One region of the Enterococcus sp. AZ163 genome, then DNA from elsewhere that is predicted to be linked to it. Evidence: predicted binding sites of a transcription regulator. Region 1 holds the regulator's gene; each other region holds the start of a gene.
The links. Region 1 encodes HrcA, which represses chaperone genes, less so after heat shock. Its sites were predicted from a motif close to TTAGCACTCNNNNNNNNNGAGTGCTAA; they were not measured.
Positions count from the first base shown of each region.

Region 2: a site for HrcA is predicted at 1,301-1,327, ahead of groES (co-chaperone GroES). Genes of this name have one in related genera too.
Region 3: a site for HrcA is predicted at 911-937, ahead of clpP (ATP-dependent Clp endopeptidase proteolytic subunit ClpP). Genes of this name have one in related genera too.

Region 1 is NZ_JBIPAO010000001.1:3,152,044-3,154,314, reverse strand. Features, by position in the region: gene hemW (radical SAM family heme chaperone HemW) at 1-539, shown strand, start outside; gene hrcA (heat-inducible transcriptional repressor HrcA) at 662-1,702, shown strand; gene IGI46_RS15135 (hypothetical protein) at 1,717-1,917, shown strand; gene grpE (nucleotide exchange factor GrpE) at 1,978-2,271, shown strand, end outside.
Region 2 is NZ_JBIPAO010000001.1:2,056,547-2,058,817, reverse strand. Features, by position in the region: gene groL (chaperonin GroEL) at 1-958, opposite strand, end outside; gene groES (co-chaperone GroES) at 979-1,263, opposite strand; gene IGI46_RS09730 (CPBP family intramembrane glutamic endopeptidase) at 1,465-2,112, shown strand; gene IGI46_RS09725 (NAD(P)-dependent oxidoreductase) at 2,182-2,271, shown strand, end outside.
Region 3 is NZ_JBIPAO010000001.1:2,224,373-2,226,643, forward strand. Features, by position in the region: gene IGI46_RS10475 (DNA/RNA non-specific endonuclease) at 1-212, shown strand, start outside; gene clpP (ATP-dependent Clp endopeptidase proteolytic subunit ClpP) at 277-873, opposite strand; gene IGI46_RS10485 (hypothetical protein) at 1,066-1,581, shown strand; gene IGI46_RS10490 (glycerophosphodiester phosphodiesterase) at 1,602-2,271, shown strand, end outside.

The DNA of each region.
Region 1 (2,271 bases):
TACGCCGGGGCAAGCTGCAGATGCCGGATCAGGAACTGGAGGCTCAAATGTTCCTAGAAACGATTGAAGCCATGACCAAAGCTGGACGTTTGCAATACGAAGTCAGCAATTTTGCCGCACCAGGCTTTGAAAGTCAGCACAATTTAGTTTACTGGAACAATGAAAATTATTATGGAATCGGAGCAGGTGCCAGTGGCTACTTAGGGAATTTACGCTACAAAAATCATGGACCGATTCAACATTATTTAAAGCTCTTAAAAGAGCAGCAGCTGCCAGTGATTGAAGAAGAAATACTCACTCGCAAAGCGCAAATTGAAGAGGAAATGTTTTTAGGTTTGCGGAAGCTGTCAGGGGTGGAAAAACAAAAATTTTATCAAAAATTTAATTGTTCACTAGGGGATATTTATCAAGAAAAAATCGATCAATTAGTTGCTCAAGAGTTATTGGTAGAAACGCCAAAATCCTTGGTGCTAACGCAAAAAGGACTGTTTCGTGGAAATGATGTTTTTGAGCAATTTTTAATCGAAGAAACAAATTAGCACTCTTGTGTCGAGAGTGCTAATTTTTGTATGTTATTGCTTGACTTCTAGTGTCAGTGTGATATATTAGTAATCGAGTTAGCACTTATCAAGAAAGAGTGCTAACCAGAGGGTGAAGAAAAATGTTAACAGAACGACAAAATTTAATTCTTAGTTTAATCATCCAGCATTTTACTACCAACGGACAACCGGTTGGGTCAAAAAAATTGATGGAAGAAGGCGTCAATGCTAGTTCAGCGACTATTCGAAACGACATGAAGGCATTGGAAGAATACGGTTTGTTGGAAAAGACACATTCTTCTTCTGGACGAGTTCCATCCATGAAAGGCTATCGCTATTACGTGGATCATTTATTGACGCCAGCGAAGGTCACGAAGCAAGAGGTGGATCAGATCCGATCTTCTTTAAAAAAAGATATTCATGAGATTGATGATATCATTCAGCAATCTGCGGATATTCTTTCACAGGTAACCAGCTACACTGCTTTTTCATCAGGACCAGAAATGAAAGACCGTAAATTAACGGGTTTTCGAATTGTACCTTTAAATGACAAGCAGATTTTAGCCATTATCGTAACGGATCGTGGCAACGTTGAAAGCCAAGTTTTTCGTATTCCTGACAATGTAGCTAGTAGTGATCTGGAAAAAATGGTCGCGATTATCAATGATCGGTTAGTTGGTGAGCCACTTCTGACAGTGTATCAAAAACTGCGGACGGAAATCCCTATGATTCTGCACAGGTATTTTCAAACCACTGATGGGATCTCAAATTTGTTTGATATCATTTTAAATGAAGCTTTTGAAGAAAAGGTTTTTGTCAGTGGTGGAATGAATATTTTAAATTACAATCATAACCCAGATGTACATCAATTTAAGATGATGTATTCCTTCATGGAAAACCCTAGTGAACTGACACAATTACTGCTACCTTTTAATTCGCCAATCCATATTCGGATAGGCTCGGAACTGGGCAACGAGCTTTTTGAGAACATGAGCCTGATCCAAGCAAGTTACGAGATCGAAGGACATGGAAAGGGTATAATCGGATTGTTGGGACCAGCAAGTATGCCTTATTCCCGAATGTTTAGCTTGATCGATGTATTTCGCAGGGAGTTGGGAGACAAGCTGGCGGATTATTATCGTTCGCTTGATCTTGACCAATAAAGGAGATGCGGATTATGAAAGAAGTCGACAAAGAAGCAGTAGATATGTCTGGCGTATCTGAGGAAGAAGCCGAAGCAACCGCTAAAGCTTTTGAAAATAAAAAAACGAAATATGAGGAATTTTCTGAAGATGCAGTAGATGATTCCGGAATGACTGAAGAACAAACTGAAGCATTTGCGGAAGCATTCGAAGAAAGCAAAGAAGAAAAGAAGTAAATTAGACTCCCTTTTAAATCATCTGAATCAAAAATGAGGGAAGAAAGGTGGGCCCCAACGTTGAGTGAAGAAGAAAAAAATGAGCAACAACAAAATGAGGTTGAAACAAGCGCTGAGGAAATGACGGAAGAAGTAATCGAAGCAAGCCAAGAAGAACTTTTGCAAGCAAAAGTAGAGGAACTTGAAGACCAATACTTGCGAGCAAGAGCAGAAATTGCCAATATTACCAATCGCAACCGCAATGAAAGAGAACAGCTGCAAAAATACCGTTCTCAGGATTTAGCAAAAAAATTATTTCCAGCAATAGATAATTTAGAGCGGGCGATGGCAACTGAAGTTTCCAATGAACAAGGT
Region 2 (2,271 bases), 1.1 Mb from region 1:
TGCCAGCAGATCCTAAGTTTTCCACTGTTGCATCTTTCAATTCTAAACCAAGATCTTCAGTAATAACAGTAGCACCAGTAAGAACTGCAATATCTTCCAACATTGCCTTACGACGATCGCCAAAGCCAGGAGCTTTAACCGCTACAACATTAAATGTTCCACGGATTTTGTTCAATACTAAAGTAGGTAGAGCTTCTCCATCCACATCATCAGCAATAATCAACAATGAACGTGATTGTTGCAATACTTGTTCTAGCAGTGGCAAGATATCTTGGATATTAGAGATTTTTTTGTCAGTAATCAAGATATAAGGATTTTCCAAAGCAGCTTCCATTTTATCGTTGTCAGTTACCATGTATTGAGACAAGTAACCACGGTCAAATTGCATACCTTCAACAACGTCTAATTCTGTATCAATTCCTTTAGATTCTTCAATGGTGATAACACCGTCGTTGCCAACTCTTTCCATTGCTTCAGCGATTAACTTTCCTACTTCTTCGCTGCCAGAAGAAACAGCAGCTACTTGAGCAATCGCATCTTTAGAATCAACCTCTTTAGAAATGCTGTGTAATTCTTCAACTGCCGTTTTTGTTGCTAATTCAATTCCGCGGCGAATGCCCATTGGATTTGCACCAGCGGTAACATTCTTCAAGCCTTCGCGGACAATTGCTTGCGTCAATACAGTCGCAGTCGTTGTACCGTCACCAGCAATATCATTTGTTTTAGAAGCAACTTCAGATACAAGTTTTGCTCCCATGTTTTCAAAATGATCTTCTAATTCAATATCTTTAGCAATAGTAACACCATCATTAGTAATTAGTGGTGAACCATATGATTTTTCTAATACAACGTTGCGACCTTTTGGTCCTAAAGTTACTTTTACTGTATCAGCTAATTTATCAACCCCACGTAGCATAGCTGCGCGTGCATCTTCTGAAAATTTAATTTCTTTTGTCATTATTTCTCCACCTCATTTTTTTATTCTACAATAGCCATAATATCTTTGGCAGAAAGAATTAAGTATTCTGTTCCGTCATATTTTACTTCTGTACCAGAATATTTTTCAAACATTACTGTGTCGCCAACCGCTACGGGTATTGGACTTTTTTCACCGTTATCTAACACGTTGCCTTCGCCTACTGCAACAACTTTTGCTGTTTGTGGCTTTTCTTTGGCAGCAGAGGCTAAAACAATGCCGCCTACTGTTTTTTCTTCTTCTTGAGCGACTTCAAGAATGACGCGATCACCTAATGGTTTTAACACGATAAATCCCTCCAAAATAGTAATGATGTTAAAGTCATTAGCACTCGCAACTTCAGAGTGCTAACTTACAGTTATTATCATACCCATTTTTACTTTCTTTTGCAAGTCATACCGTCTCTTTTTTTTAAATTTTCTAAACCAGACTTTTTCTTCATCTGTGCTATAATTGCTAACAAATCTACTAATTAGAAAGGACTGGCTATGACAACTAAAAAATATCTTTTTCTGACTATTTTTACTTACGGACTTGTCTTGTTTTCACCACTCGTTTTTGCACCATTAATTAGTTCAGATGTACAACAATTAATTCAAATTACTACCTATTCCTATATTGTCGGTGCTGTTTTACTACTATTTTACTGGAGGAAAAGCCAAACATTAAATATTGAAAAAAATAGTAGAAGCTGGAAAACCGCAATTATTTTTGGTTTGTCAGGTATCTTCTTATCTATGCTTTTACAGATGGTTTTACTGCAGATTGAAACCCGACTAACAAATCAATCGGTGGCTTCTCAAAATACTCAAAACATTGTTCAGTTGATCAAAGAAAATTCAGTATTTATTATTGCTACTACAGTTGCTGGCCCTATTATGGAAGAACTAGTCTTTCGCAGGGCAATTTTTGGCAGTTTGAATCAACGTTACGGTTTTCTTGTTCCGGCAATAATCAGTTCCCTTCTATTTGCCCTTGCTCACCAGGATGGCCATTACTTATTATACGGTGGATTAGGTCTTTTCTTTTGCTGGTTATTCCAACATACAGGAAAAATTTGGACCTCCATGCTTACTCATGTAGGCATGAATTTAATTGTCATTTTAGCTCAGTTAGCTATACAGCAAACTAGCTGAAAGCCTAACTTTTGCCTTTTTGCACGTTTCCTCCTACACTAAAATTAGTTTAGTTAGGAGGAATTTTTTATGAAATTAGCAATTATTGGTGCCACTGGTCATGCCGGATCTTTGATTCTAAATGAAGCTTTAGAACGACAGATTGACGTAACGGCAATT
Region 3 (2,271 bases), 930 kb from region 1:
ATCAAGTAGCCGACTACCTAAAGAAGACTGGAAACCATGTGCGCTATCGGGTAACTCCCTATTTTGAGGGGAATGAATTAGTTGCCCGCGGGGTTCAAATGGAAGCACAGAGCATCGAGGATGATGAAGTTTCCTATAACGTCTTCATTTATAATATCCAAGAGGGCGTAACGATTGATTACCAAACGGGACGTTCACAGAAAAGTGAGTAGGCTGACTACTCACTTTTTTGTGCAAAACAAAAAACCGAGACAAAACGTCTCGGCCTTAATCAGTTTATCCCTTTAATGAACCTTTGTTTTCCATAACTTCATCAATCAAGCCGTAAGCTTTTGCTTCTTCAGCAGTCATGAAGTTGTCACGGTCAGTATCTTTTTCGATGATTTCGATTGGTTGGCCAGTACGTTCAGCCAAAATGTTGTTTAAACGTTCGCGGGTCTTCAAAATGTGACGAGCCGCAATTTCGATTTCAGTCGCTTGACCTTGTGCACCGCCAAGTGGTTGGTGAATCATGATCTCAGCGTTTGGCAATGCAAACCGTTTACTTTTGGTACCAGCAGTCAATAAGAAGCTTCCCATTGATGCAGCCATACCTAAAACGATGGTTTGAACATCAGCTTTCACGAAGTTCATCGTATCGAAGATCGCTAAACCAGCAGATACGCTTCCTCCTGGAGAGTTGATGTAAAGGTAGATGTCTTTTTCAGAGTCTTGAGCATCCAAGAAAAGTAATTGAGCGATAATTGAGTTTGCCATATCGTCATTTACTTGTCCGCTTAGCATGATGATGCGGTCTTTTAATAGACGTGAATAAATGTCATAGGCCCGTTCACCGCGGGATGATTGTTCGATAACTGTAGGGACTAAATTCATAGTGAATCCTCCTTGTAAAATGTAGTCATATATTAGTTTAGCACATTCAAAGGCTAAATCCTAAAAGAAAGTATACACCAATGGTCAGTTTTGGTCAAATATTTTAGTTTTGTTTTTTGACGTTTGAATGCTATCGCAGATAGTGGAAAATATGTTACTATTAATAACGCATAAACAATGAGGAGGAACAAAATGAAAACAGCGTTGATCGGCTTATTGGGCGTATTGGTCGGAGCAGCTATTGTCGGAATTGCTGCTGTTATTTTTTTCAGATATATAGAAAGAAAAGATATTCGTAAAAGAGACCTGGAACATCGGGTGAAAGAAATCGAAACATTGAATCTTCTGAATAAAAAAATAAATGAAGTGCTAGGAAAACGGAATGTTTTAATGGAAGACTATGCCCGTTTCAATTCTTTTGATGATTGTTATATTACTATTGATGACTTCATCTATCTTCACTCATTTGCAGCACAAAATAATTTTTATTTGCCAAACTATTTAATTGAAGAGTTCTTCAAAAATATTTCGCAGCGGAAGTCTATTTTGTCGCCGGAAGAAACCGTAAAAATGGGAGGCTACACCTATAAGGGTGGTCGTGTCGTGATGGAATCCTTTTCTGACGAATTGGTGGGAATCATTAATGAAAAGAAAAATCAGTTAAGTAAGCTGACGAAAAAACCACTCCATTATTTTGACGTAAAGTAAAAAGTAAGAGGTGAGACTACGTGACCTTAATTATGGCCCACCGTGGAAGCAGCGGAACACATCCAGAAAACACTTTGCCGGCCTTTGCAGAAGCTGTACGGGCAGGAGCAGATTGCATTGAGCTGGATGTTCATTTGACAAAAGACAAGCACCTGGTCGTGATTCACGATGAAAGTGTGGAACGAACAACTAATGGTAAAGGGCTGGTTCGCGAATTGACTTTGGAGGAAATCAAGAAGTTGGACGCGGGCAGCTGGTTTGCGAAAAAGTATCAAGCTACTAAAATTTCGACTTTGCAGGAGGTATTGAACCTGCTGCTGCAAATGCAATATCGTGGAATTTTGAACATTGAAATTAAAACTGATAAGTACCATTATCCTAATATTGAAGCCGCATTGTCAGAGGTCATGCAGAGTCGTGATTGGCCGTTTACTTATTGGTATTCCAGCTTCAATCTGGAATCTTTGCGAATCATGCACGAGATTGAAGCCGAGGCTCAGCTGGATTTGATTTTAAAGAAATCTCGGGCAAAGGTTGAAGCGGCTTTAGAAATTGATTTTATCGAAGGTATCCATCCCAGCTATGAGTGGGTACAAGAGAATTTATCGATGGTGGGGAGCTATCCGAAGCCGATTCGTCCATGGACAGTCAATCTCTATCAATCGATGATTGAATGTATGGATCTGAATG